Regions from separate parts of the Halobacillus ihumii genome, predicted to be linked through region 3. Evidence: riboswitches for the same ligand, from Rfam matches in the RefSeq annotation. Region 3 holds a riboswitch; each other region holds the start of a gene.

Region 1 (10,330 bases), 140 kb from region 3:
TTATGCAAGCTGTCCTGTACGTTGGACATGGAAGCAGAAGGAAAGAAGCTGTGGAAGAATCTATACAATTTATGAGAGAAGCAATGAAAACAGTGGTAGTTCCAATTCAAGAATACTGTTTCCTTGAACTTTCAAACCCTGATATTATGCGTGGTGTGAAACAATGTGTATTAAGAGGGGCGACAAGGATCGCTGTGATTCCCCTCTTGTTATTAAGTGCTTCTCACGCCAAAAAAGATATACCTCAAGTCCTTGAAAGAGCGAGTCGAGTTTACCCGGAAGTCACCTTTACATACGGAGGTCCGCTAGGGGTTCATCGGATGATGGTTGATGTACTGGTAGATAAAATAAAGGAGAAAAAAAAGATTACAGGTGATATGGATATTCTTCTTGTAGGCAGAGGTAGCAGCGATCGGAATGCGGTTCGAGATATTCAGATGATTGCCCGACTTTTGGACGAAAGATTGAATGTCCGCTCCATAGAGTGTTGTTTCTTAGCGGCGGCGACCCCACACTTTGAAACAAAGGCAAAAGACTTTGTTGACAATGGACCAGCAAACCTCTTAATTATCCCATACTTATTATTCATCGGAACTTTAGTCACTCATATAAAAGAATTTGTTAATGACTTACAGCTTAGAAACGACCAACAAGTTGTTCTTTGTGACTATTTAAGGGGCCATCCCAATCTATTCCGTCTATTAAGTGTAAGGGTAGATGAAGCCGTGAAATCAGAAAGATACTTTTTAAACCACATAGGCTAGTGTGAGTTAATAGTTAATGAATGGAGGAGAGTCTATTTTGCAGAACTGGTTAAAAGAAGTGGCTCGAGGAAAACGTGGCTGGAGAGATCTTACCTATCAAGAATGTCTAGAGGTCGCAAATGATATGATTAATGGAAAGGCGACAAGTGCTCAAATTTCTGCATTTCTTATCGCTCAACGTTTGAAAACTGAATCACCTGATGAGTTGTTAGCATTTGTACACGCATTAAGGAAGGAATCTGAAATGATTCCGCTTCAAGAAAAGATCACAGGGCAAATTATAGATTTCGCTGGTCCTTATAATGGGAGAAACTCATTCATAGCTACTATACCGGTTTCTATATTATTGGCCGAGAAAGGCTTGCCCGTCTTTTTGCACAGTAGTGACTCTCTGCCGCCAAAATACGGGATTTCCTTAAAAGAAATTATTGAACAACTAGGTGTAGAAGTGAATAATTCCAAACATACCATAGTTTCAAAAATCGAAGAAACAGGGCTTGGATTTGCCTGCACAGAAAAATTCTCCCCCTTTTTAAGTGAGGTGCGGTCTATTCGCGAGGATATAGGTGTTCGAACACTATTAAATACTTCAGAGAAATTGTTAAACCTTTCTCAAGCCAAGAATCTAATGATGGGGGCATTTCATCGGACAGCTATTCATAAGATTGTTCCTCTTCTTCATGGTCTTTCCTACGAAAAGGTGTTTGTCCTTCAAGGTGTTGAAGGTTCTGAGGATCTCCCTGTCCATAGAAACAGCTTCTTATTTGAGCTTACTCCTGATTCTCAAAAGTCAAAGGTCATTAATCCTGATGAATTTGGGTTACTGGATAAATCCAACGAACATGACAAATTATCAGCTGAAAAGCAAGTTGAAATAACCCTTTCTCTCCTAAGCGGTGAAAGGAATAGGCAATTGACTTATTACTATAACCAAGTACTTTTAAACACTGGGTTGAGATACTACCTATTTGGAGTCTCTCCAACTATCAAGGAGGGAATAGAAATAGCTGAAGAGCAGTTGTCAAGTGGAAATGGGATAAAGCAACTTGATTTATGGAAAGGTAGCAGTCAAACGGTAGAACCTGCCCATATTCTTGATTACAGCATGATTCATGTAGGAGGAATAGTGTAACACTCCAGAAAATTGATGATTTTTCTGTTTCGTTGGTTTATGTACGTACCGAAAAGAATTATATGTAAATACTATTATCTCTTTTTTGTGGAGGATTTGACCAAAAAATCTCTTTTATCCGGTGACTAGAGAAAAGGCCTATTAAATCAGCAAAGAGATATAAAATAATGAGTGCACAAATGAATGCACAATTGAAGAGAAGATTTTATTTTGCTAAGATTCACACGTAAAAATTAATTCTTTTAGAGGAGGTAGAAAAATGACAGTTAAATCGGCTGATCGTGTTATTCGTATCCTGGATTTATTAAAGGATTTCCCTGAAGGGTTAACACCTAAAGAAATTGCTACCAGTCTGTCTTTGCCCCGGAGTAGCACATTTCACCTTCACCAGACAATGGAGGCTAGACAAATTTTAACTGTGGGAGAACAAAAGATATACAAGCTCGGTTCGAAGTTAATCCAAATCGGAGCAAGCGTACAGGAGACAACGGACATTTCTGCATAGGGTAAGTTTATCTCCTGGAATTCAAGGAAGTGATGGAAGGGCCATCCAAAACCCAAGAAAGACTCTGACAAAAGGAGCTGTCCTTATGGATGGTTTTTTCTCTAAGGGGGGCCTCTTTTCCTTTAGCCTTGGTGTGAGTAGCAGACCATATATTTGAGTACTTCATCCATCCTATCCTCTATTTGCTTCACTTTCTCTTCAAACGGGCAACCAGTTCAAAAAATCAAAGATGGTTATCGCGTAGAACAATGTATATCAAGATTAAAGACCCCATGGAGACCCTTGTGTGAGACGATAAGGTTATAATAAAGCCCAAAGTGGAAATTCTTAAAGAGCGGTTAGACAACGAGCCCCCTAGCATTCATAGAAATGTTTGTTATCCAAAAGGAGAGTTTATCATGAAGCAACAAATTATCGGTGAAACTGGAAGTGGAAAGTCCGTCATGTTAAGAAAATGGGCGCTGAATGATGCCAATAAGGGTTTGAATGTAGTTTTTGTCGATGGTATTGAGGGATATTCTAATCACGAGAAAAAATTATATACTAAAGAATTAATAGAATTCCAAGATAATCACCTAAACAAATTCACCGTTGATGAATTTATCACTGAAGTTGAACAAATAAAGTCGTGTGATCGTCTATATGTGGATCATGTTAGTAAAGATATGCTAGGAGAAAACCTTTTCCATGATACTATACATTTGATTCAATCGAAAAAGGAAGGTTTTCAAAACGTTTGTGCGGTCGTATATGGTGATAGATCTGATCACTATATACTTGACGGGTTTGTTCCTATTCAATTGGTCATGCGTAGTAAATAGGGGAATTCAATAAATGATGTTTTTACAACGCTAAGCCCTCTATTTGTAAAAAAATGGAATATCTAAAGCTGGGCACCCTTCGATAATAATAAAAATAGTGTTCATCTGAAGATATTAGTTGATAAAACAAATATTGAGGTGTTTATCGATGATGGGAAATTTGTTAAATCCAATCGGATCTTTCCCCCAAAGGATGACCAAGGAATCACCCTTTTCTCCGAAGGGGGAATGGCAACTTTTGAACATGTAGAAATTAAACATATGGGTTCCATCCATAAATAAAACCTCCCTTCTATGTTTTCAAAATATGCTAATAGGAGGGAATAGGTTGTGGGTTGTGCAGAGTCCATAGCAGAAAAATACATTTTAGTTAATTTTATGATTACGTTTAATAAACTGAGTTTTTCCCTTCATCTATAGTCTGTCTTTAAATATTGGACAACCAGCAGCCCTGATCAAATTTTCTCGACATAAGAATTCTTCCTACCTTTATTATTAAAGTATAGGGGTTTGGTATCAAGAAGGGTCGATGTTTCATTCATTTGAGCTTTCATTTTTGAGGGCTTTTTACCATTGTTTCTTTCTACATGGAAATGAAAGTATTATCCTTAGAGAGGAAAAGAAAAAAACCGTTTACAAATTAAGTTGTTTGTAGTACAACCCACTTAAATACAACGTATACAAAAGAAAGTGAGGTGAGAATAATGCGATTTCCAATTGACCGTCTGCCTTGTTCTTCGAAGGGAAAGGAGACTGCTAGTCAAATGCGATTTGAGATTATAGGGGGTGAATTGAAACCGGGTGAAACGGTTTCCGGAAATTATATTGCAAAAACATATAATGCTAGTCGGTCACCTGCAAGAGAGGCACTAGGCTTGTTATTTTTGACCACATAATGCTCACGTTAAAATCACATTTTATTCATTTTCTATATTTCTTAATTACTTTTTATTTTGTTTTAGAACGAAGGAAACCAACCGTAATAATTATCGTACGCTCGTAAACCCCCCGTTCTCCATAAAAGCTATATATCTCGATATGTATTCCCATAAAATAAATCCTCCGTTTCCCGGATCTCAAGTTGCTACAATCAATTTTCTTCTCTATCGAAAGTGGTGGGGGAGTTTGGTGTCAAAAAGATGTGACTTTTTAAAAGGTAACAAGAAAAGTAACGAGGAAAAACAACCTTACGAAGGTGTGCGAACGCACGTTCTATTTTAATAGTTTCAGTTTTAAAGATTCGCATTTAAATGGAGGGTGGAAAAGTCTCGAAAAACCTAATGATGTATGGGCGGCATGATGTAGGAAATACATGGATTGACAAAAGACTTTGTCTATATTATGATAATTCACATCATTTAAAAAATAATAAGCTTATCTTCTTATCTAGAGAGGTGGAGGGACTGGCCCTTTGAAACCTCGGCAGCGGGACTAATGAAGTTCATTAGAAACTGTGCCAATTCCAGCAGGTGCATGTGCACTTGAAAGATGAGGAGAGCCGGTTTTCTATTAAGTTTGAAAGCCCCTCTTCTAATTTTTCGAGAAGAGGGGCTTTTTCGTGTTAAATAAGGGGGATAAGAAATGATCCAGTTTGATGAGGTTTCGAAAGTTTATCAACATAATGGGAATGATTTGCGAGCAGTTGATCGAGTGAACCTAACCATTGATAAAGGTGAGATATTTGGGGTTATTGGGTTCAGCGGAGCTGGGAAAAGTACACTCGTTCGATTGGTAAACCTTTTAGAAAGACCTTCTGAAGGGAGTATATTAGTAGATGGTGAGGATTTGTCACAGTTATCAAAACCAGGTCTAAGGAAAGTGCGCAAGCGCATTGGGATGATTTTTCAACACTTCAACTTATTAGAATCTAAAACAGTTCTACATAATGTTGCTTTTCCTTTAATTATTTCAGGAACTCCGAAGAAAAAGGTTAAAGCTAGAGTTGAAGAGATATTGGAATTTGTAGGCCTTTCAGACAAGGCACATCAATATCCTGATGAATTATCTGGCGGCCAGAAACAACGAGTGGGTATCGCCCGTGCACTGGCTACTTCCCCTGATATTTTACTATGTGATGAAGCCACGTCAGCACTTGATCCAGAAACAACGAGGTCCATTCTTCAATTGCTTAAAAGAGTTCGAGATGAATATAACCTTACGATATTGATGATTACACATGAAATGAATGCGGTTCGCGAGGTTTGTGATCGCATTGCTGTCATGGAAAGTGGCCGTGTAATTGAGGAAGGTTCTATTTTTGACCTATTCTCTAATCCTCAACACCCAACGACTAAAAACTTTGTCAATTCAGTGATGGAAAGTGATATTCCGGCCTCTATACTTTCAGGAATTGAAGAGCGTGGTGGAGGACGACATGTCTATCGTGTAACTTTTGTAAAAGAAAAGGCCAGTCAGCCGATTTTTTCACAAGTCACTAAAAGTTATCAAGTAGAAGTAAATGTATTGTTTGGGCAAATTACCGAACTTCAAGGCATCCCATTTGGGCAGTTAGTTGTGGAATTGCAAGGCGATGATAAGGAGATCTTGAGAGCACTAGATTATATTCAACGAACAGTAACCGTACAGGAGGTAGAAGCCGATGCAGGTTGAGTTAGCAGAATTTTGGCCCCGGATTTTACAAGCAACTAGCGAAACTTTAATCATGGTAGGCATTTCGTTAGTTGCAGCAACACTTATTGGAGTTCCACTAGGAATTGCGCTCGTCGTTACACGACGAGGTGGACTTATTCAGAATAGCGCATTTTTTAAAGGGTTAAGCATAATTATAAACTTTTTCCGTTCGATTCCTTTCATTATACTACTTGTTGCTATTTTGCCATTAACTAGATTTATAGTCGGGACATCAATAGGGACGGCAGCTGCTGTGGTGCCACTCGTCTTATTCTCAGGTCCTTATATTGCAAGGTTAGTAGAAAGTAGCTTGTTAGAAGTGAAGCCAGGAGTCATAGAAGCCGCAGAAGCTATGGGAGCTTCTCCATGGCAAATTATTTTTCGTGTGTACTTGCCCGAAGCACTAAGTTCAATCATGTTGAATTTAACGATTGCAACGATCGGATTAGTTGGGGCATCCGCGATGGCTGGTTTTGTTGGGGGCGGAGGCCTCGGTGACTTAGCAATAGCCTATGGTTACCAGCGTTTTGAAACAGACATTATGATCATTACGGTCCTTCTACTCGTACTCATTGTGCAAGTAGTCCAAACAATAGGAAACATATTATCCAAAAAAATGAAAAGACAATAAACGGGAGGATTTATAATGAAAAAATTGACCGTACTACTCGGAATAATCTTAGCAGTAGGAACGTTACTTGCTGCATGTAATAAAGAAAGCGGGGCTACAGGCACCGATGAAGTTGTTAAAGTTGGATTGAATGGGTCCGGTGTTCCCATTTGGGAAAAGGTGAAAGAGAAAGCGGCCGAAGAAGGAATCAAAATTGAGCTCGTTGAATTTTCTGATTATGTGCGCCCTAATTTGGCACTTGCTGCCGGCGATATTGATTTAAATGCCTTTCAAACGGTCTCTTACTTTAATTCCTTTATTAAAGAACGCAATTTGGATCTTGAGCCCATTGCAACAACCATTATTGCTCCTATGGGGATCTACTCTGAAAAATATAAGGACGTAAAAAATATTCCAGAGGGTAGTTCCATTGCCCTGCCAAAAGAGGCGACAAACATGGGACGTGCGTTACTTCTATTAGAAAAAGCAGGATTAATCGGGCTTCCTGAAGACTTTGACGGAATTGGGTCATTGGATAAAATCGTTGAGAACCCTAAGAACTTAAAATTTGAACCCATTGCAGCTGCCCAAACCCCTCGCGTACTACCCGATGTAGCGGCTTCTATTATTAACAATGGGGTAGCCGTTGAGGCAGGATTTGTACCAGTAGATGACGCTATTTTCATTGAAGACGAGACGGCCCAGCCATATATCAATATTATTGCAGCTCAATCAGATGAAGCAGATAAAGAAGTGTATCAAAAGATTGTCGACCTTTATCAAGAAGAAGATGTAGCGCAACATATTCGTGAAGTGTTTAATGATTCTTTAATTCCAACATTTGTTCCGTTAGAGAAAATCGGATGGTAAGGGAGAGCTTTCTATGACTCTGACAACAGAGCAAGATTTACAGGACCAAATTATCCAGTCCATTGAAGGTGAAAAAGAAAGCTATTTAAATACAAGTCATAATATCCATGCTCATCCTGAGATAGGTAATGAGGAATTTTTTGCATCGGGTCTGTTAGCATCTTTATTAGAAAATGCAGGTTTTAATATCGACAGAAAAATTCCAGAACATGAGACCGCCTTCTTGGCTAGAAAAGTCTCTTCTAAACCCGGTGCTAAAATTGGATATTTAGCAGAATATGATGCGCTGCCGGGATTAGGGCATGCATGTGGTCATAATATTATCGGTACGACTTCTATTGCAGCAGCGATTGCTTTAGGGGAAGTGATTGAAGATACTGGTGGGGAAGTGGTGGTCCTCGGGACGCCTGCAGAGGAAGGTGGACCTAATGGCAGTGCTAAAGGTACATTTGTGCGTCATGGACTTGTTCAAGAGCTGGATGCATGTATGATGGTCCATCCCCTAGGAAAAACATCCGGATCAGCACCGACCTTGGCAGTAGATCCAGTAGATTTCGAATTCTTTGGTCAATCAGCACATGCAGCCAGTAACCCGGAGGACGGGATAAATGCCTTAGACGCTGTCATCCAATTATTCAACGGCATCAATGCTCTACGTCAGCACGTCACTGAAGACGTACGTATTCATGGTGTGATTTTAGACGGAGGACAAGCACCAAACATAGTACCGGATTATGCAAGAGCCCGATTTTTCATAAGAGCAGCGACTCGTGAATCTTGTGATCTATTAACTGCTAAAGTAGAAAGAGTAGCGGAGGGAGCTACCACAGCAACTGGAGCAACTTATAAGATGACCAGAATACAAAATGGGGTAGATAACTTTAAAGTTACACCACGATTCGACGTTATATTTAAGGAGAAGATTGAAGAATTGGGGGAAGATTATTATTTAATGAGCAAAGGCTTAGGATCCACAGATGCAGGTAACATTAGTCATGTGGTCCCGACGATCCATCCTTATATAAAAATCGGTAATGATGATCTTGTAGCACATACTAATGAGTTTAGAGAAGCAGCTCGTTCGAAAAAAGGGGACCAAGCACTATTAAAAGGAGCAAAGGCACTGGCTTTAACTGGTTTGGAATTATTACAAAGTCCAGAGTTATTGCAGGAAGTTAAAAACGAATATAATGATTTGTAGGAGTTTTACCTTTTATTAAAGGGGAAGAGTATCAATAATTCATAAAGTAACCAATTAGGCCAGCAATTATAAAATGGAGAAGTGAAAGAACACTTCTAAGGAACCGTTACTAAGCAGAGAAGCAACAAGTCAAAGACGACCACCTCGACAAAAGAGAGGGGCGTCTTTTTTCTTTCTACAGGTAGTGTGGATTATCAAATGAACATCAATGCTGATTGAGCTAGATGGTTAATTCATATAAGATTATCAGAAGTCAGAGTTCGCTAAAATCCCGTCCTTTTTCTTAAAGGAACGGGATTTATATTAGAAGTTTTACATTTGTTTTTAAAGGTAAATTGTAAACAATTTAATATGGAGACTTTCTTGGTCTCAAACCTATGCTTGTATGGTACTGGTATCCTTATTGAAAGTTTCTAAAACCCACTTACATTGTACTTACATCAATTACAAAACGATATTTTACATCGGAAGCTATTACTCGTTCGTAGGCTTCGTCGATTTCATCCGCTGAAATTACTTCAATTTTAGGAGTAATGCTGTGTTCTGCACAGAAATTCAGCATTTCCTGAGTCTCACGTATGCCCCCAATCATTGAACCTGCAAAGGAACGACGGTGACCGATAAGAGAAAACACATTTACTTCCAATGGTTCTGCAGGGGCACCGACATTTACCAGGGATCCCCCGAGATTTAACAAGGAGAGATAAGCATCAAGGTCAATTTTTGCACTTACCGTGTTAATGATGAGATCAAACGTACCGGACAGCTTATCAAAGGTCTCAGGATCCCTGGTGCTATAGTAGTCATTTGCGCCGAATTGCAGTCCATCATCTTTTTTATTCAAAGTTCGTGACAGAACGGTAACCTCTGCATCCATAGCGTGTGCAATCTTTACAGCCATATGACCAAGACCGCCCATTCCAACAACCGCTACTTTCTTACCTGGACCAGCTTCCCAATGATTTAATGGAGAATATGTTGTAATGCCTGCACAAAGTAATGGTGCTGCTGCGTCTAGTTCAATGCTTTCAGGAATCCTGAGTACGAAATCCTCAGTTACGACAATGTGGGTAGAATAGCCACCTTGAGTTGGCTCGCCATATTTGTCAACACCTGCATAGGTAGGGACATTTCCTTTGAGACAGTATTGTTCTTCACCTTTACGGCAGTTTTTACACTGGCCACAAGAGTCAACCATACATCCGACCCCTACTCGGTCCCCGATCTTGTACTTTGTTACCTCTGTTCCAACATCCGTGACTATCCCCGCAATCTCATGTCCAGGTACTAGAGGGTAGTTCACGTCGCCCCATTCCCCGTGAGCAGTGTGGATATCAGAATGGCATATCCCCGCATATTTAATTTCAATCAGAACATCATGTGAATCAAGATCACGTCGTGTAATTTCAGCTGATCGAAAGGCTTTATCTGGCCCGTCAACAGCTCGTGCTTTAGCAATAATCATATAATAACCTCCAGAAATTTATAGTTCAAGAGAATGCGCTGTATCGGATTAGATTGAAAACTCAGATGAAATCATCCTTCGTAAATCCCAATCCGAATTTTTTCTCTTGCAAAGCAATGGTAATGCTTATAGTTAACTCTAGGTCAAGAGATTAGTCTATTCTTTTTAAGGATCCAGTTCGTTAAATAGAACCAAGTTCTACATTATTTATAAGATTATTTTGACATTAAGTAAATACCGTGAAAGAACCCCTTCTAATCATAGAGTTAACTCGAAGTCTATACCATTAAAAATAGAAAAGGAGGTAAATGATGAAAAACTATTCTATCAG
Region 2 (10,330 bases), 280 kb from region 3:
GTAAACATAAAAAGAAAAAGTTGGAACATAACTCTTAGGTATAAAAACGAACGATTGCTGTTTAAGCGAAATATATTTTCGTAGCGAGTTATACGTAACAGTTTCTATCTAATTCGAATTTTCATTCGATAAAAACACATTTGTCCCGACCTCTTCCATTTCATAATCGCCTTATGTTTTACACAAAAACAAACCATAAGATAGAGGTGACCACAATGGTAACAATTCCTTGGAGAAGGGTCCCCATAGTCTGTGCTCTATATGCCTGTGTAATCGACATGCCGCTAAACTCCTTCACGACCCAGAAGTAACTGTCATTGACATGGGAAACACACATTGCCCCTGCCCCGATCGCCATAACGACGAGGGACAACGGAACAGCCCCTTCGACTCCCAGCTGTGGCAGCAGTGGAGCAATCAAGGTGGATGTGATGACAATAGCAGCCGTCGACGAACCTTGAGCACTCTTTAGGGCTGCGGCAATGATAAATGGGATGAAGATAAATAGAGCCCCTGTAAATAGTTCACTTCCTGCCAGACCTTTAATTAAATCAGCAATGCTAGTAGAACTGATTACCGAACCGAACGCCCCACCGGCACCCGTAATTAATAAAATCGGTGCAGCATCTTTCAACCCTACTCCTACCCAGTCCGTCAGTGTTTCCTGGTCAAACTTTGGCAGCAGCAGAAAGGCAAACAGCACTCCGACAAGTAACGCTACGACCGGAGACCCGAGAAACAGGAAGAAATCAAACAGATTTCCTGACCATCCGGCAAAAGTAATAACGGAACTAAAACCGATTAATAGAATCGGCACAATAATTGGAGCAAACGACTTAAAGGTGGATGGCATCTCACCAAAACCTTTAATAATTTCATCGTAATCATAGTCTTCTTCTTCGTTATCCTCAATTTCAATTTTCGTACCGGCTTTCATGGCCCATATATAACCAGTAATGATTGCTGGAATCGACACAATTAAGCCGAACAAAATTACTGTCCCTAAATAGTCTTCTGCCCCAATGTTTCCCGCTGCTGCAATGGGACCGGGGGTGGGCGGTACGAGAGTGTGTGTTGCAAATAACCCGGTAGATAGAGCGATGGCCATGGAGGCGACCGTAACCCCTGTCTTTTTCGCGAGTGCTTTCTTAAGGGAAGATAAAATAACATATCCAGAGTCACAAAATACCGGGACACTGACAATACTGCCGATTAAACTCATCGCAAGCTGCGGTCTTTTTTCGCCAACAAAACGAAGCACAACTTCCGCCATTCTTAAAGCAGCTCCTGATTTTTCTAAAATAACACCAATAATTGTTCCAAATACAATGACCAGCCCGATGCCGCCCATAAGTCCGCCGAAACCACCATTAATCGCTTCGACGACATTAGCTAGAGGCATTCCTGCCAGGATTCCGATAAAAAACGCACCAAAAAGTAAAGATAAAAACGGGTGAAGATTAAATTTAGCAGTCGCTAAGATAACAAATACCACGCCTAAGACGATGACCAGCACAAGCCCGAATCCTTCCATGTTCTCACTCCTCCATTAATCTTTTATAAAAAGAGACCAATTGTCTGCAAGCTTCATACAGGTAGGTCTCTCCTTCTTCCATACACTCATCAAGTGACCTCGGACCAGGAACAATCGAGAAACAGCCGGAAAAGGTTCCATTCATTTTGTCCAATTCACCGTCAAGGCTTCCAGATAAGAGAATAGCGGTTTTACTATATTTATCAGCTAGTTTTCCTACATATCCTGGCGCTTTTCCATACAATGTTTGCACATCACTTTGTCCTTCTCCGGTGATGACCAGATCTGACTGTGCAATGGATTTTTCCAAACCAATGGCTTCTGAAACAAGCTTTGCCCCTGAATGCAGTTCGGCTCCTATAGCCAGCAAGGCGAATCCGAGTCCTCCCGCAGCTCCTGCCCCTGCTTGATTCACGAAAGACCGTCCCTTGCCTCGCTCGATAAGCTGCCCCCATTTTTCAAGCGCATGATCATAAGCTTCAACTTGCTCAGGGTTGGCACCTTTTTGCGGACCGTATACATAGGTAGCTCCTCGGTTTCCTGTTAAAGGGTTGTCAACGTCACAGGCGACTTTAATCGAAACTTCTTGCAACCTGGAATCAAGAGAAGACAAATTAATAGAATCCACCTCAAACAAATCCTTGCCAAAGATTCCCGTCCGCTCACCATTTGCGTTTGACGCTTTCATTCCTAAAGCCTGAAGCATTCCAAGGCCTCCATCATTCGTCGAACTTCCGCCTAGGCCGATGATTAATTCTTGAGCTCCTCGGTCAAGTGCATAAAGAATGGCTTCTCCTAAACCATAGGTCGTTGTAAAATCCGGATTTCTTTTTTCACGTGGAACAATCGGCAGTCCTGAAATAGCTGCGCATTCAATTACAGCAGTTTTTTCACCAACCTCTACATAATGACTTTCAAAGAGCTCACCTAAAGGACCGTGACATAAAAAAGAAACTCTTTCACCATTTGTAGCTTTTAACAAGGCATCAAGCGTTCCCTCTCCACCATCGGCCATCGGTTTCAGAATCGTTTCTACGTCATAGGAAATGGAATGAATGGCTTTCGCCATAGCTTCAGCAGCCTGAGAAGCTGTCATACTTCCTTTAAATGAGTCAGGTGCAAGTACAATCTTCATAGAACTCTCCTTCATTCTTAGTTACTTCTATTCAACCGAAAAAACAGCTGAAAAACAATTAGCTGCATCCACTAAATTTCCTGATTATTGTAATCGTTTTCTTATGCAAATGCACAAGATCAAAGCAACAAAGCTTGAAGGATGATCGCTTCTTTAAACACTTTAGGGTTAAGGCCAGTTTTTTTATGAATTTGTTCTAAACGGTAAACGAGTGTGTTTCGATGTATATGCATGTCAGCGGCTGTCCTATTCACCCTTAAATTGGATACAAAATAACAGATCAGTGTCTCCTTATATACTTTTTCAAGTTGGTTTAACCGGTTCTGATAGCCTTTTGTTACCTCGTCTAAAATTTCAGGATCAATGTGAGACAGCAACCGTTCCATTTGAACATCTTTACTATACGAAAATTTCTTATCGGTTAAATGAATGGCATCTACAGCCTGGAAGTATGAGCGACGCAGCCCGGCTGTGCCATATTCAGTGCCTCCGATTCCTATAGAAGCATCTACTGTATATAATTCTTTCAAGATATTTTCAATAGTAATAGAATCGTTCTGATCAGGTAATGCGACAATTACCTCATTCTCTTGATGCGGTACAACAAATAATGGATATTGTCCTTGTGAGGTGAAAAGTTGGCGAATTCTTTCACACCACTCAAAATGGTTCGATATACACAGAACGAGCACTTGCCAATTCTGCTTCACATCCACATTCAATGTATAAGTGGCTTCTTGGATTAAAAACTCTTCATCCATTTTGATAGGATGAAGCAGCTGTTGAACCCAATTATTCCACTGTCTTTCTTGATAAAAAGCCTGACGCTGCTGATGGATTTGCTCAAGAGCAATCTCGACAGACCCCCGAGTCATACCAGCTGCCTGCATAACATCTTCAGGACAGCCTGTCAGTCCAACTACACCCGCCAGATCACCACGATGAAAAATAGGCAGATTCACTCCTGGTCTTACATTTGAGAAATCTCCTATATCACTTTCAAGTATGATCTGTTCCTGCTTGGTTTCAATGACTTTTTTTGCCCCACCATGTAATTGTGATACACGACCCTGATCTGTACTTGCGACAATTTTGCCGCTGGGATCCATCAAGTTAATGGGCACATCAATATAGGCAGAAAGCATTGAAATAATTTCTATTCCGAGTTGTTCTGATAGTTCCATACAATCACCCCTTTGTAAGGAAAAAAAGGAAAACCGAAGAAATGGTGATCCATTACTTCGGCTTACCGAGCATTCCTCTCCTGAATGCATTTTTGAATTTTCATATCATACTCTTGCAAAATAATTCTCTTGTGACAACGTGCAAGAACTTATTATTCTTCAGCAGTCACTGGAGCTGATTGCTTTTTAGACCGTATCCAGGTAATTGTTACCCCGCCTATCAAGATGAATCCTAAATAGCCCATCAGCGGATATACGGTGCTGACCAGGTCAGTAAATCCTACTAAACTTGCTGCGAAGGAAAGAATCCCAACGACAACTACCGCCCCTCTGAATTTCGGTGTATCTGCTTCAACAAATCGAGCGGTAAACGAATACAACATGCCAACAGCTGTATTGAAAATCATAGAAAGCAGTGCAATTGACATCAGGATTCCTACTACAGGTGATATATCAGAAGCTAACGCCAATGTCGGCATATCGACCCCTTGCAGCCGATTGATATTTGCATAGATTCCTAAATTAATCAGCACAACTAAAACGCCAAGGCAAATTCCGCCTAGTACTGCCCCTCGTCCAGCCACTTTACTATCTTTAGATGTAGAGCCGATCAGTGTCATCATCGAAAACCCTACAGCAATATTAAAGGCGACATACAACAGAGCACTAAGCAGCCAATGCGAAGCTGCTGATGGCTGTGCCAATGCAATGCTTTCCAGTTCCGATAGTTCGGCGTTACTGGTAAAGAATGAATAAATCGTGATGATAATAATAAGAGTCAGCATATATGGACTGATTAAACTAATTACTGAAATCACCTTGTCTGTATTTAGACAAAGAGTCAGAGTGGATAAAATGACCATTAAGATATTACCCACTAGGGGGGACATGCCAAATTGCTGTTCGAAGATCGAACCGCTTCCTGCGACCATAATGGTAGCCACCCCAAACAAAAAGAATGTCAGCGTAATATCGACCACTGGACCTAAGTATTTTCCGCAAATATGGCGAATGACTTTTTTATGGGAGGAGACTTGTAAGTGCGCTCCAAGCTGTATGAGCTGCATTCCAATAAACGCAAACAAGGCAATCGTTATAACAGCCCCGACTATCCCCCACAATCCAAAACTTGTGAAGAATTGGACAATTTCCTGTCCTGAAGCAAATCCTGCTCCAATAATGATACCGACATAAGCGCCGGCGATTCTTAGTGTGTTCTTCATGTAGATGTTCTCTCCTTTGAAAGGCCTTTCACTTCTCAGTCTACTATTTAGTTTATCAGATTTGTCAATTTTCGATAAACTTCAACAACTGAGCGCAGTCTGGATAAGAATTCTATTTAAATAGCCTTTCAAAGCTTCAAATTAATAACTTGCCGTTCCTTGATATTTCTTTGCCACACGAGACACAATCTCCCGGCCAATTTCGATCGATGCCGTGGCAGCCGGGGAAGGTGCATTACACACATGGACCATCCGCCTGTCCTGAATCATCATAAAGTCATCAATCAAATGCCCGTCAGAATCAAGTGCTTGAGCACGAACTCCAGCTTTCCCCGGGACAATATCCTCTTCATCGATTTCCGGAATAAATCGCTGAATCTCCTTAACTAATGCCTTTTTACTATAAGAGCGATAGATTTCTTTTAACCCTTCGGCAGCATTTTTGCTGGCCAGCTTAAGCAATCCCGGGTAAGTAGCCGATTCAATGAAATCTTTCACTTCAAAATCCGTTTTGCTGTACCCTTCTCGTTTAAAACTAAGAACTGCATTAGGACCGATCAGAACCCGCCCATCCATCATTCTCGTAAAATGAACACCAAGGAAAGGAAAGTCTGGGTTAGGAACGGGATACACCAGGTTTTGAACAAGGTGGCGCTTTTCTGGATTCAACTCAAAGTATTCTCCACGAAATGGGATAATTCTCATGTCCGTTTTAATTCCAGCCATTTGTGCGATTCTGTCACTGAATAAACCGCCACAGTTAACGAGGAACTTGGTTTGATAGATTCCACGGTTTGTATGAAGCTCAACTCCATCTGCACCATCAGTTATATCTTGAACCTCTGTATTCAACATGATTTCCCCGCCATTTTGCTGAATTTGTTCGGCAAAAACTTGAGCAACCTGCTGGTAATTAACAATTCCCGTACTAGGAACTCGAATGGCTGCGATTCCGTTGACATATGGTTCTATTTCTCTAAGTTCATCAGCTGATATTTTTTCTACATCCAACTGATTTACCAAACCGCGTGCATAAAGATTGTCAAGCAGTGGCAGCTCATCCTGATTCGTAGCCACAATCACTTTGCCGCACATGTCATGCTCTATCCCGTGCTGTTTACAAAAACCAACCATCTGCCGGTTGCCTGTACGGGCCAGTTTCGCCTTCAAACTGCCCGGTTTGTAGTAAATTCCCGAATGAATCACCCCGCTATTCCTTCCCGTTTGATGGACCGAAATGGCTGCCTCTTTTTCGACAATTAAAATCCGGGCATTCGGATAGCGTTTTGTCAGCTCCACTCCTACAGACAAACCGACGATTCCAGCACCGATTATCGTATAGTCATATATCATCTATCTGCCTCTCCTCTACTAAAACAAATTGATAAGTTCCACTGCCCCCAGATACCCAAACAACAACAAGCTCCCAACTAATACAGCATTGGTGATCCAGCCATTCTGATAGACTTTGTCTACACGTTTAGAATTTAACAACGTTAATAGTGAAATAGCTAAAAATGGCATAAACAATGCCCCAAGCGCTCCATATGCAATGACAATTCCTACAGGTTTGTCAAAAAAGAGCAACAGCATTGGAGGGAACGTCAGCCATAATAAATAAAAGCGGTAAGCCGGTTCTTTTTCTGATACCGGGGTATCGAGATTCTGTTTACGGACAAGCCTCATAAAATCAGCGAATAAATAAGGAACCCCATTCCATACACCCAATAAGGAGGAAAAGGCAGCCGACCATGCACCGATTAAAAATAACCAGCGGGCAACACTCCCAAACTCAGAACTAAAGATCGAGCCTAACGTTACAAGCCCTTCTTCTCCGTTGATTTCAACACCCGTCCCGTATAAAAATTCGGCACCGATCACGAGCAGTGATGTAGTAAAAATCGCCGTTATAATATAAGCAACTGACGTATCAAGCCTCATCATAGAAATCCACGATTTCCCTTGCCAGTTTTTCTCACGAATCCAATAGCCATAAGCTGCCATCGTGATTGTACCGCCAACACCGCCAAGCAATCCCAGTACAAGCAGGAAGGATCCACTGTCGAAACGCGGGATCGTTCCACTTAGTATATTTCCAAGGTCTGGCGCGATCATGACTGCTGATCCCACTACCGTTACGAACATGACTCCTACCAACACCGTCATCACTCGTTCAAATATGTCATACCGGCCAGTCAAAACAATGAGAAGGCCAGCAATTCCATGTATGATGGCCCATGCCCATAATGGCATGATTGGAAACATGGTGACCATCATTAAGGCGGACGTCGTCATCGCTGCCGCCCCATAACTGAATCCCCAGAGAATCGAATAAACACCAAAATATCCTGTAGCCCATTTCCCCATCGACCGCCAGCCTTCTAAAATTGTCTTTCCTGTTGCTAATTGCCAGCGCCCCATTCCTTCTGTTAAAAAGAATTTGAGGATCGCTCCGATGGTGATTGCCCAAATTAAAGTTGTCCCGAAAGAAACTCCAGCGACAAGAGCTGCGACCAAATCACCAGTCCCTACCCCTGTCGCAGCGGTAACAATCCCTGGTCCTACTGTTTTTAACTTTCCCCCGATCGTCGTCGGAGCTTTAGGAACCTCTGTATGCATTTGCTCATGAGAATGTGCTTCAGAACTCACAATCATCCCTCCATTGTAATCGTTTTCAAAAAAATAAATTATAAGTACCGTTGTTTTACATTTTTAAGATGTTCTCTCATCGCTGCACTTGCAGAACTTGGTTCACCCTCTTGGATAGACTGAAAGATCGCCCTATGTTCCTGCAATATCTGTTCGCTTTGCCCCGGTATATCCAGGGATCGGGCTCGGCTGTCCTCTAGCCCAATTAACACCTGATCAGATACCATGTTCATGACTTGAGCCAGTAATTGATTTCTTGCGATCCTGGCAATGTACATGTGAAAAGCTAAATCCTCTTCGGCAGCCAAACTATTAGCTAGCACGGCCTGTTCGAGCTGAAGATAGAATTGTTCCAATCCTACAATATCCTGCTGATTTCTTCTATGTGCCGCGTAATAAGCAATATCCACTTCTACAGCCTGTCGCAATTCCATAAGCTCAACCATATTAGCCGACTGTCCACGAATAAGAGCCCGGAGTTTATTCATAATATCTTCGATCGTATTTTCTAAGAGATAAACACCACTGCCCTGCTTGATTTCAACGATGCCAGACGACTCCAGCACACTAAATGCTTCTTTCACAGATGTTCTGGATACAGACAACTTTGCAGCCAGCGTCCTCTCTGAAGGCATTTTCTCCCCAGGTACAACTTCCCCCCTTTTAATACACTTTTTAATTTGTTCTACGATCATATGATAGACGCGTTTTTTTCTGATAGGAGACTCCTTCATCTTCTCTACCCTTTCGAAAAAATTATTGAACAGACTAAGTGGATGGTCCAGTTTAGTTTACAAGGTTATTTTTCAGAATTCAATGATTATTTAGAACCTTTTCTAAACCCTTCGAAGAGTCGTACCAATGTCTGAATTTATTATTTTTTCCGATTATTCATTGACAATAGCTGTGTTTTCATATTACGATTAAACTCAAATTAAAAATTCTTATCCAGAGAAGCTGAGGGATCTGGCCCTGTGAAGCTTCAGCAACCTCTGACAACTGTCAGAAAGGTGCTCCGTCCAGCAAGATTTAAGATCTTGGGAGATAAGAGCGGATTTAACCGTCAAACCCTCTTTTCTCATTAACAGAAAAGAGGGTTTTTATATGTGTGATTAAGATTTTTTACATTTGGACGAAGTGCATTAAATGATTTTAACGGAAAGGAAGTTGTTATATGAGTGATATCGTATTGTTGTCAGGAAGTCCTTCAGAACAGTCAAGATCAGAAAAAGTTTTAGATTATCTAGACAGATTGGTCGTTGAGGAAGGGTTATCTACCACTAAAATTTCAGTCCGCAATGTTTCGCCTGAGGATCTATTTTATGCCCGTTTTGACAGTGAAGCGATTGAGGAAATTACGGAAACGATCCAGCAAGCAAAAGGAATCATCGTTGCTTCACCCGTGTATAAGGCCTCCTACTCTGGCATTCTTAAAGCACTCATCGATCTATTGCCACAGGATGTGTTAAAGGATACACCCGTTCTTCCCATTATGAGCGGCGGCAGCAAATCCCATTTACTCGCCATAGAATATGCACTTAAACCTTTGCTGGCTACGTTGAAGGGACAAAATCTAAAAGGTGTGTATTTACTGGACGATCAGATTGATAAATCCAGACCTTCCCATCCGATCACCGATATCGATTGTGAACAACGCTTGAAGAAACAGCTCGTTTACTTTCTTCAAATTATTCAAAAACAAGTTCCGCTAATGTTATAAGCACCTCAAAGCAGGAGGCACGTTCATTGGCTTATGAACGTGCCCCCTTCTTTTTTATAAAATTAACTCGGTTATTTTCTTCCTGTCCAATACGCCCCTTCATCAAGATGAGCAAACGGAATATCGGTATCCACTTCACCATGAATCCGTTCTAACTGAAGATCTTCCCCATCAAGCCACTTGGCGAAATCAAATTCCATCGGCTCCGCGTCTCCACCAAGCGCGAACCAGGTTTTCATTTCTTTAGGCAAGTAACCTGATGTATGAATGGTTCCTGCCCAATTCCTGTATTGTTTTGAGAATACGCCTTTATCTGTATCATTCATTAACCGGAATGCATCATAAGCCCCGGCTAGATGATCGCGCTGGCTGTTCATCGCGTCCATCCGCTTCATAGAATCGACTAGATGGTTACGGTTTTCTTTCGTCATGATTTCAAAGTGGTTCGTGCAGACGTTAGCCTGACGGACCTTAACGCCTCGAGGAGAAGCCTCCACAACAAAGGTTTGATCACTCTTGTCAAAAACGGTGTAGCTGAACGAATGGCGATGGGGAATCTCCTGCAGCATGTTCACCGCTTCCTCAACCGTTGCGCAAGATTCTAACACGAGACGGCCGATTGCACAGCAGATAAATCCATCTCCGGGTTTTTTTCTGTGCATGAAATTGTAGCCAAGCGCCAGCCCCTTTTCATTCATTCCGTCCATTCGACCCGTAATGCGCTGAGTAGGTCCGGCAATCGCATAACCCGTGTCTGTTGGCTGAAAGAAACTATAACGGCCTTCGTAGGTTTTTGGCATATAATCATAATTTCGAATCATGTATCCGTTCCCTGTCAAAATGGAGCAGCCAGAGCGTTTGTAATCGACCCGGTAGCCGCCGAAC
Region 3 (10,330 bases):
CAGCAGGTTTCATATGTTCCAGCGATAAATAAAAAGCTTCGATCGACTGCCCTGCAAGTGTAGTGCCCATCGGTTCGATCGTTCCCGAAATCATCAAAGGAAGTGTTTGCTGGAGTGATGTAAAGGCTCGAGTGATTCCAAGGTAGGCCGCTTTTACATTCAGCATATCCTGGGAAGTCTCTAACAAGAGCAGGTCAACTTCACCTTTGATCAATCCTCTTGCTTGCTCTTCATAGGAATCGGCCAACTTTTCAAAAGTTGTTCCTCCTGTCACGGAGAGGGTTTTGGTCGTTGGTCCCATAGCTCCAGCTACGAAACGGGGACGCCCATCTTTTGAAAAGGTACTGGCCGCCTGTTTAGCGATTTGTGCCGCTTTGTAATTAATCTCTTCTGCTAAGTGACCTAACTCATATTCGTCGAGTACGAGATCAGTTGCTCCAAATGTATTTGTTTCAATGATATCTGCGCCCGCCTCCAGGTATTGAACATGAATGTGCTCAAGCACTTCTGGCGCCGTTATATTCAAGTATTCATTACAACCCTCATAGGATTCTCCCCCAAAATCTTCTGCTTCAAGTCCGGCATTTTGCAGCATTGTTCCCATGGCTCCGTCCAATACAAGAATTCGTTTTGCGAGATGTTGTTCAAATAATGTGGCTCCCATTTACAACCTTCCTTTCCTTGTCTGTTTGTGTTTTCTGCTTAATATAATGAGTGAGTTCTTCTGTGATTTCGTATCGTAAAAAGGGTGTGATTAAATAAATCCCGTTAAAATAATTAATTGCAGCATCAATTAAAGATTTTGCAATGGCGATCCCTTCGGCTTGGGATAGCACGGGGTCGTGGCTGCAAGCTTCCATACGCTGTCTAATCTCCGAAGAGAGCGTAATTCCTGGTACTTCATTGTGCAAAAACTCCGCATTACGCGAGCTGATCAATGGCATGATGCCAATATAAATAGGGGCTGATATATGCTTGGTGGCTTCATAGACTTCTTTCAGCTGCTCTTTACTGTAAACTGGCTGACTGATAAAGTAATCTGCGCCATATTTGATCTTTTTTTCTAAACGGCCAACCGCTCGATTAAGGTTTCGAACATTTGGATTAAAAGCTGCTGCAACGGAGAAATTCGTGTTTATTCCAAGTGATTTTCCAGAGAATGAAATTCCTTTATTCAGTTGTTTGATGTAATGAATCAAATCAAATGAAGACAGGTCATAGACGGATGTAGCGCCAGGAAAATCACCGATTTTAGTCGGATCTCCGGTGATAGCAAGGACCTGGGTGATTCCGAGTGTATGCAGTCCCATCAAGTGGGATTGCAGACCAATCAGGTTTCGGTCGCGGCAGGATATATGGACTAACGGATTGATATCGAATTTTTGCTTGATAATGGAGGCGACGGCTGTATTGCAAATTCTCGGGCTGGCGAGTGAATTATCGGCTAATGTCACTGAATCGACGCCAGCTTCTTGGAGCGCCTGCGCCCCTTTTAAATATCGATCGGTAGAGAGACGCTTCGGTGGATCAAGCTCAACAATAATGGACGGTCTTTGCTCAGCTATTTCGTAAAGGTGTGGACGAGTATCTTTATGCTCTTCAGGGGAAGCCGGAGCCTTTTCCTGAATAGAAATGCTCTTCTGTTCGATTGGCTTGATACCTTTTACTTCGTTCGCAATTGCAGCAATATGCTCGGGTGTCGTTCCGCAGCAGCCCCCTATAAGTCTGGCTCCTTGTTCATAAAGGGCGCGGGCACTTGCTTTAAAATAATTCGCATCTGTTTTGTAAACAAATCTGCCATCTTGGTAAGCTGGCAAGCTAGCATTCGGGTAGGCAGAAAGTACGGCTCTTTCTGGAAGAGGGACACTCTCTAATGCCTGGACCATGTGGTAAGGTCCCAATCTGCAATTGACCCCAATTACATCAGCCCCTGCTTTTTCTATGATTGCTAAAGCTTCAGCAAGGGAGGTGCCTTCCTGAAGTACACCTGGTTCATGCATGGACACTTGGGCGATAATCGGGAGAGTGGTTTCTTTTCTAGCAATTTCTAAAACGGTTATAAGTTCTTCCAGGTCATAAAACGTTTCTAGTAAAATTCCATCAACTTCTTCAAACAACAAACAGTAAAGCTGCTCACGAAAGGTTCGTTTGATTTCTTCCAGGGAGACGGCTTGTTTTTTAATGCCGCGTATTCCTCCGATGGTACCCACTACATAGGTATTGTCTGTTGCTGCTTGTTTAGCTAGTCTGACAGCTGCTGTATTGATTTCTTTTACTTTATCCTCTAACCCATAACGTGCTAGTTTAATATAATTGGCTCCATATGTATTCGTTTGAATAATGTCAGCACCAGCATTAACATACGCCTGGTGAACATACAGGACTTCGTCAGGATGGGAAAGGTTTAACTCCTCAAAGCACTGGTCAATGCCGTAAGAGTAAAGCAATGTTCCCATAGCACCGTCGCCTACTACAGTTTTGTCTTGAAGGGCTTCTCTCAGGTTCATACTGTTCCTCCTGTTCTCAATTAAGGTATGGGATCGATTCCAAATATCTGCTATTTCCCTTGTAATTTATTCAGCGTCTGATCGAGATCCGCGATCAGATCGTCTATACTTTCAATGCCAACTGAAAACCGCAGCAGCCGATTACACACACCATAGTTTTTCCGCTTATCCTCTGGTATGTCGGCGTGAGTCTGAGTTGCTGGATAGGTGATAAAGCTTTCTACTCCGCCGAGACTCTCGGCAAAGGTGATGACTTTCAAGTTTCTTAAAAAAGGATCGATGCAGTGCTCAGCTGCTAGTCGAAAGGAAAGCATTCCGCCTCGACCGGGATAAAAGACGTGTGTAATGGCGTGATGCCGCTCCAGGTATGCAACTACCGCCTTTGCATTTTTTTCGTGCCGCTCCATTCGTAAGGCAAGGGTTTTCATTCCCCGCATGAGCAGCCACGAGTCAAAAGGGGAGAGGACGGCACCGGTGGTATTTTGATGAAGAGCTAATTTTTCACAAATCACAGAGTCCCTTGCGACAAGTAATCCAGCCAAAGTATCGTTATGACCGCCTAAATATTTCGTTGCACTATGGATTACAATATCGGCTCCTTCTCGTAAAGGCTGTTGCAGAAGCGGTGTATATAAGGTGTTATCGACAAGCAGCAGAAGTCCATGTTCTCTAGCCACTCTCGCGATAGCCGGAATATCCGCTACATGCATAAGCGGATTTGTAGGTGTCTCAATGTAAATGGCTTTTGTTTTGTTAGTAATGTATCGTTCTAAATCAGATAGATGCTGGCTGTTACAATAGTGAAATGTCAAACCATATTGAGAGGAAAGATGCTCGAATAAACGATAACTACCGCCATAAAGGTCTTCTGACACAAGGATTTCATCTTGATGGGCGAATAAAGAAAGTGCAGTTTGGATCGCTGCCATTCCTGAACTGAATGCGAATCCCATTTCTCCGTGTTCGATTTCGGCAATGGAACGTTCGAGTATGGCTCTGGTTGGATTACCTGTTCTTGAGTAGTCAAAGCCGGTTGATTCGCCGATGCCAGGGTGCTGATAGGCAGTTGAGAAATAGACAGGTGCATTAATGGTTCCTGTAGCATCCTCATTGTTCTTACCTGTATGAACAAGCTTCGTTTCCGTACGTGAGGTAGTAGACATGATCATTCTCCTTTTAAAAAAATAAAAAAGCCTTCTGTAAGAAGAAGGCTTTAAAATATTTCATGCTTCTCCTTATCTTCCAAGTTTTAAATAACTTGCTGGATTTAGCACCAGTCTGGTTATACCAGTGGTTGCTGAGGCTTCATCGGGCCAGTCCCTACACCTCTCTAGATAAGAATCTTTATGTAATTTTTTGGTATTTTTAATACATTACTTTACATCAATAGACTATTGAGTTCAAGAAAAAATTTATGCATTGTTGCGGAATTCGTCTAAACGTAGTTTATGATTTCTACTAATGATCTAGTACAAGAATTTAAATCATATTCCAAAAGTTGGTTATTCATTTCATGATGTTGCGACTTACATTACACGAAATAAAACAAGGAATCAAGAGTAATTTTCAAAAAAATTTAAATTTTATCATTCCCAACTAAATCACTATGAATAAAGGGTTTTAAGACTTCACAAGTAACAAATTTTAGAAAAATCCCTTTGACAGAAGACAATACTTGTTGTATATTTTCCTGTAACAAAATTAAATCAAATTCTTATCCAGAGGGGTGGAGGGACTTGGCCCGACGAAACCCCGGCAACAGACTAGTCATAGTACTGTGCTAACTCCAACAAGCTATTGGCTTGATAGATAAGAAGAGACGTAATTCGTAACTGAAACCCTCTTCTTATTGCTGTTTAAGAAGAGGATTTTTTTAATTGAATCATGTTGCTGCTGACTAGACAACTAGAGGCGGTGCTGCTTGCTGGAGTGGGCAGTGCTGCCTTTTTTCTTTGCTTTTGACAAATAGTAACGTTATCTATTAAGGAGGACTAAACTATGAACAATAACGTGTTAACCTATGACTCTATATTTGAAAATCCTTTCCCAGATCAAATTACAGCAGATCATAAACAAGAAGCATTACAAGTGCTGAAATGGGCTTATCGTTCGTATGATGATATCGTTTATGCGTGCAGCTTTGGAGCAGAAGGAATTGTATTGATTGATCTGATTTCTCAGGTAAAGAAAGATGCAGCGATTGTATTCCTGGATACGGATGTCCATTTTCAGGAGACATACGATCTTATTAATCAAATAAAAGAAAGATTTCCAGAATTGCAGATTACGATGAAAAAGCCAGATTTAACCTTGAAGGAACAGGCAAGTAAGCATGGCGATGAGTTGTGGAATCGAAATCCTGATCAATGTTGTTATATCAGAAAGATAAAGCCGCTTGAAGAAGCGTTAAACGGGGCGACGGCCTGGGTTTCCGGGTTAAGACGCGAGCAATCTGCCAGCAGAAGTGAGACCAATTTTGTGAATAGAGATGATCGATTCCGTTCGATCAAGGTATGTCCTCTTATTCACTGGACCTGGGAAGATGTGTGGGAGCATATCCGTGCAAATAATCTTCCATACAATGAGCTACATGATCAGGGATACGCAAGTATTGGCTGTATACCTTGTACGGCTCCCTCAGATGACCCTAACGATCGTTCCTCCAGATGGAAGGGATTCGAAAAGACGGAATGTGGTCTCCACACAGGGCCTCCTAAGGACTCTCGTTCATGACACTGATCATAATAGGGCTGGCCGTCTCCTGTTTTTTCGCGTTTAATGTTGGAGCGAGTGGTTCGGCTGCAACGATGGGGATTGCTTATGGGGCTCAAGTTATCAAAAAGAAACGAACAGCTCTTATCCTAAGCGGCGTAGGAGGTTTACTTGGTGCGTTGTGGGGTGGAGAAGTAGTGGAAACGATAGGAAAGGGACTGATCGCTTCTGAACTGCTTACTGTTCAGGCGGCTGTCATTATCTTGTCTGTATCGGCCATTACACTATTTTTCACAAACATGATTGGCATTCCGCTCTCAACAAGTGAAGTAACAGTTGGAGCCATCGTCGGGGTAGGGATCTCATTACAACAACTCTACCTTGAAAATCTGATCCACGTCGTTACCTTTTGGGTTATCGTGCCTGTTGTTGCCTTTGCACTGACATTTTGTTTTGGATTATTTGGGAACTACTGGAGGAAAAAGCGCAAGCATTCAGCGAATAGACAAATTTCCAAATGGATTTCGATCTTGCTCATTATTACTGGTTTCATAGAAGCATTTGCTGCTGGAATGAACAACGTAGCGAATGCAATTGGTCCCCTAGTTGGAGCGGGTGTTTTACCTAAGGAAATGGGGCTGCTGGCTGGAGGAGTGTTTATAGCCCTTGGAAGTATTTTATTAGGAGGCAGAGTGCTTGAAACGAATGGTAAGCGCATTTCTACCTTAACCTTAACAGACGGTGTTATGGTATCAGGAACATCAGGAGTACTGGTAGTTGGTGCTTCCTTATTAGGGATCCCGATTCCGATGACACAAGTCACGACTTCAGCCATTGTAGGTGTAGGGGCAACAAAGAACTGGACAGAGATTTGGAGAAAAAGAATTATTTATCAAATATTGAAAGTTTGGATCACCTCTCCGATCATTTCTTTGCTCCTTGCGTACTGTTTAACAGAGGTATTCCTGAGGTCAAATTTCTATACAGTTGTGATGATTGCTTGCGGCATACTAGCCACTCTGCTGCTGACTGGTTTTGGACGGAAAGCAGCTGTACAGACTCAAAAAGGAAAGCCTCGTTCATTAAAGCAAGAGTTTTAGTATGAGGAGGGTAGGGGATGAATTCTAACATTATCCGACAAGATACTACGTCTATTTCTAAAATAGATTATCACCGTAAAAATCAGCATTTTAGTGGTGTGGTTTGGCTTACTGGTCTATCAGGTTCTGGAAAGTCTACGATAGCTCACCTCATTAATCAGAAGCTCTACAAACAGGGGGTACAAACCTATGTCCTCGATGAAGACGATATACGTCAAGGTTTAAACAATGATCTTGGTTATGGAGAAAGAGATCGCCAGGAAAACATCCGAAGGGTTGGAGAAGCAGCTAAGCTTTTAGTAGATAGCGGGACGATTGTAATCGCAGCATTGACCTCCCCTTTTCGGTCAGACCGTAACCAAGTTCGTCATAAATTTGAAGAAGATGAGTTCCTTGAAGTATTTGTAAGCTGTCCGATAGAGGACTGTGAGAAACGCGATCCAAAAGGATTATATAAAAAGGTAAGAAAAGGGGGAATCCCATCCTTTACAGGGTTTGATTCCCCCTATGAACCGCCGTTGACGGGAGAACTAGTCGTGCATACAGATCAGGAATCTGAAGAGATGTCAGTTGAACGTATTATTCGTTTATTACAAGAGAAACATTGGATTTAGTCTGTCGAAGGGAGTTTTTTAATAATGGATATCCAATTAAATCGTGACTTCTTTATTTCGTGAGTTTCTAAGGGGTTGGGACAAAAGCAAAATCCGAACTAGGTAGAAAGTATGGTTTGTGGATAAAACCCGAATATACTTCACTAAAACAGAACGTCGTTCGTCTTTTTACTTAAGAAATTTAGTTATGTCTCAGCCGCTTAGATTAATCCTGTTCTTTTAATCTTTGTAAAAAAGTTATCTCCTCATAAGCGGTAAAGTCAGGCAATGAATACCGCCTCCTAGTTTATAAAACTCGCTGACATCTACTTCTATAACATGTATTCCGGATGACTTTAGGAGTTCATTGGTCTTACTTCCAGAACTCGGACAGACTACTTTTCCAGGAGCTATGGGCAGAACGTTAATGGATAGAGCGGGATCACGAGGGTCAACGTGTAACAACTTGAGCTTTCGCTTATGTAACTCATCCAGAAACCAAAAAGGCAGCAGGGCCTGGTTTATAAGGGCTGTGTGCTCGTCGAGCAGAAGAAAAGCTTCATCCAGATGGATGATTGTCGATGGCAGATCCACGCTAAGAAGGTCAATGTTTTGATGAGAAAGAATGTGCCTTACTTGTTCAATTCCGCTTTGATTAACCCGTTCTGATCTTCCGATAATGGCTGTAGTACTGTCTAACATGGTAAAACTGCCGCCCTCCGCAAACCCGTTTCCCTGAATGCATCCCAGCATGGGCATACCTGCACAACTGAATGTCTGAGAAGCGTAGACTGTTTCACCATAGCGGATATAAAGAGCAAGCCGGGGAAGGATCACTCCTCCTGGAATCACCATCCCTAAATCTCTTGTGAAGGTACGCTCGGGCCATGATTCTGTTTCACCTTCAAGATAAATGACCTCGATGCCTTCTTGAGTTAACACTTTAGCTAACTGGTCATGCTGAATTTGCAAGCGCCCTAAATTCGGCAGTCCTGTCGTTTCCCCATTTTGAGGGAGCGTTCCTTTTATGTTTTTTGCCAAAATGCTTCCATACTCGATTTGCTGGGCATTATTGTGAAGACTCAGTATTTCCTTCCCAGGACGATGCATCAATATTTTCTTGATGGGTTGTATATCATTGACTACGCCCCAAGTTTCTCCCCACATATCTTTGAGCTGTTTCTTATCGTGAAACGGCTCGTCTACTATTTTTCTTGATAAATATCGATGAGAAGTGTGCATGGCCATAGCTCCTAATCCTTTTAGTCGGTAGTATAAGCTTTTCCGAAAAGAGGGGAGATTATCCTTAAGCAAAGAGGTATAGCGCCCCGCCGGAAGCGAGGCTGTTCAATATAATCCCCACACTAAATTCATCGTTAGAGTACAGCAATTCTCAAAGCTATCTGCATCTGCGTACAGGGTAAAGGTAACGGAGTTAGGAGTATAGGTTGTTTTAACATCTGAAGGTACGCCGGTCGATTTAATGATACGGTCCACTTCATCTTGCTTATCTTCCTGGGCTGAGCTCATAAGCTGCCTCACTTTCTCAGGATGAGACAATAGGTGATTCAGGATCATCTTTGCTTGATCAAATAAAGTATGATAAGCCTGTAAGGATTGCTTGAAATAGTCAGTATTTACCTGCGGGTATGGGCTCCTGAAGTAAGGATGAAGGTAATATCCAATCACTTTTGCAGAACCTCCAAGTCCATAAGATTTAGAAAACCTCTTACACCTTATGACAATAGGAGAAATGTAGTGCGTAATTTGCTTTTACTGTTGACGAATGTTTTTAAGTACTTTTGTTAATCCTAACAATGAATTACATAAGGAGGGAATGAGAGTGAATATAGCTGATATCATGACGGTCATTGGTTTCATTACATGTGCGATTCTATTGGTGGGCATTATCATAGCGGGGATTTATTTATATTTTATTGACAGAACGCAGGATATGCACCCGATTTTGCGTAACTATCCTGTTGTTGGGCGAGCAAGGCATTTCTTTCAACAAATTGGCCCGGAAATGCGCTCCTATTTATTTAATAATGACAATGAGGGGAAACCTTTCTCTCGCAATGACTATGAACATATAAAGAATAAAGCCAAATACAAGCGCGATGTCTTTGGGTTCGGCTCGCAGCGTGATTTTGAAAAAGAAGGCTATTATGTGAGGAACTCGATGTTTCCGAAGCTGTCTGAAGAATTAAAGATGGACAGGGAAACGAAGGTAACAACAGACCGCTATTTATTGCTGAAAGAGCCACTATTTACACAGAAAAAAGAAAAATTGGAGAAGGATGAATCTCCAGTCTATTTGCTCAACGAAGAAGATACGATTGTGATTGGAAAAAATGCCAGGAATCCTTTTGCTGTCAGAGGGCAGATTGGTATGTCTGCGATGAGCTATGGATCGCTTGGTGATCATGCGATTACCGCGTTATCGGAGGGGCTTGGGATCGCCAAGGGAACGTGGATGAATACAGGAGAAGGCGGGCTTTCAAAATACCATCTCAAGGGCGGTGTTGATATTATTATGCAAATCGGCCCAGGGATGTTTGGTGTTCGTGATCGAGAAGGTAATTTTAGTTGGGATGCTTTAAAGGAGAAAAGCGAGATCCCGGAAGTTAAAGCTTTTGAGGTTAAACTGGGACAAGGGGCTAAAACCCGAGGCGGTCACATTGATGCTGAAAAAGTGACAGAAGAGATAGCCGAAATTAGAATGGTCGAGCCCTTCAAATCTATTGACAGTCCGAACCGCTTCCGTGAATTCAGTGACTTTCCATCAATGTTTGAATTTATCGAACAGGTTCGGGAGCACAGTGGCAAGCCAGTGGGTATGAAAGTGGTGATTGGAAGCGCAGACGAGGCAGAAGACATAGCCAGGAACATCAAGGAAACCGGGAAAAGTCCAGACTTCATCACGGTCGACGGCAGCGAGGGAGGAACGGGTGCTTCTTATCAGGAACTGGCTGATAGTGTGGGATTGCCGATTCGGTCTGCCTTGCCTTTATTAGACAATGCTTTAAAAAAATATGGTGTTCGGGATCAGGTTAAGATTATTGCCTCCGGAAAATTGTTTTCACCTGATCGAATCGCGATTGCTTTGGCTATGGGCGCAGACCTTGTCAACATTGCCAGAGGATTTATGATTACAGTCGGCTGTATTCAGGCTCTCCAATGTGCTTCAAATGGTTGTCCAGTCGGGGTGGCAACGACAGACCCTGAACTGCAGAAAGGTCTCGTGATTGAGGAAAAGAAATGGCGTACAGCGAATTATGTTATTACAATGCGAAAAGGGTTATTTCGAATAGCCGCAGCGGCAGGCTTGGAATCACCTGTGCATTTTAACCGTAAACATGTGGTTTATAATGATGAACGCGGGAAGACTTGGTCATTGGACGAGATTTATCAATCA

The links. A riboswitch is a leader RNA that binds a small molecule or an ion and turns the genes downstream of it on or off. The one in region 3 is predicted to bind S-adenosylmethionine.
Region 1: another riboswitch for S-adenosylmethionine. It lies ahead of G6R08_RS13245 (methionine ABC transporter ATP-binding protein); the one in region 3 lies ahead of G6R08_RS13850 (methionine biosynthesis PLP-dependent protein).
Region 2: another riboswitch for S-adenosylmethionine. It lies ahead of ssuE (NADPH-dependent FMN reductase); the one in region 3 lies ahead of G6R08_RS13850 (methionine biosynthesis PLP-dependent protein).

What each region holds. Positions count from the first base shown of each region.
Region 1 covers NZ_CACVAO010000001.1:2,643,128-2,653,457, forward strand. The annotation lists gene G6R08_RS13215 (sirohydrochlorin chelatase) at 3-764, shown strand; gene G6R08_RS13220 (anthranilate phosphoribosyltransferase) at 802-1,896, shown strand; gene G6R08_RS13225 (helix-turn-helix domain-containing protein) at 2,156-2,401, shown strand; gene G6R08_RS13230 (hypothetical protein) at 2,800-3,222, shown strand; partial or broken gene G6R08_RS13235 (glycoside hydrolase family 32 C-terminal domain-containing protein) at 3,289-3,504, shown strand; gene G6R08_RS22480 (GntR family transcriptional regulator) at 3,927-4,118, shown strand; SAM riboswitch class I at 4,602-4,717, shown strand; gene G6R08_RS13245 (methionine ABC transporter ATP-binding protein) at 4,804-5,832, shown strand; gene G6R08_RS13250 (methionine ABC transporter permease) at 5,822-6,484, shown strand; gene G6R08_RS13255 (MetQ/NlpA family ABC transporter substrate-binding protein) at 6,500-7,333, shown strand; gene G6R08_RS13260 (M20 family metallopeptidase) at 7,347-8,534, shown strand; gene G6R08_RS13265 (NAD(P)-dependent alcohol dehydrogenase) at 8,959-9,999, opposite strand; gene G6R08_RS13270 (MerR family transcriptional regulator) at 10,311-10,330, shown strand, end outside.
Region 2 covers NZ_CACVAO010000001.1:3,070,881-3,081,210, reverse strand. The annotation lists gene G6R08_RS15270 (GntP family permease) at 179-1,534, opposite strand; gene G6R08_RS15265 (glycerate kinase) at 1,539-2,669, opposite strand; gene G6R08_RS15260 (CdaR family transcriptional regulator) at 2,789-3,853, opposite strand; gene G6R08_RS15255 (YkvI family membrane protein) at 4,006-5,076, opposite strand; gene lhgO (L-2-hydroxyglutarate oxidase) at 5,218-6,426, opposite strand; gene G6R08_RS15245 (Nramp family divalent metal transporter) at 6,448-7,725, opposite strand; gene G6R08_RS15240 (FadR/GntR family transcriptional regulator) at 7,764-8,459, opposite strand; SAM riboswitch class I at 8,667-8,776, shown strand; gene ssuE (NADPH-dependent FMN reductase) at 8,900-9,445, shown strand; gene G6R08_RS15230 (C45 family autoproteolytic acyltransferase/hydrolase) at 9,517-10,330, opposite strand, start outside.
Region 3 covers NZ_CACVAO010000001.1:2,786,827-2,797,156, forward strand. The annotation lists gene metH (methionine synthase) at 1-664, opposite strand, end outside; gene G6R08_RS13845 (bifunctional homocysteine S-methyltransferase/methylenetetrahydrofolate reductase) at 645-2,507, opposite strand; gene G6R08_RS13850 (methionine biosynthesis PLP-dependent protein) at 2,558-3,670, opposite strand; SAM riboswitch class I at 3,740-3,848, opposite strand; SAM riboswitch class I at 4,219-4,323, shown strand; gene G6R08_RS13855 (phosphoadenylyl-sulfate reductase) at 4,506-5,240, shown strand; gene G6R08_RS13860 (inorganic phosphate transporter) at 5,237-6,319, shown strand; gene cysC (adenylyl-sulfate kinase) at 6,337-6,933, shown strand; gene G6R08_RS13870 (dimethylarginine dimethylaminohydrolase family protein) at 7,171-8,154, opposite strand; gene G6R08_RS13875 (YuzC family spore coat inner layer protein) at 8,260-8,601, opposite strand; gene G6R08_RS13880 (FMN-binding glutamate synthase family protein) at 8,756-10,330, shown strand, end outside.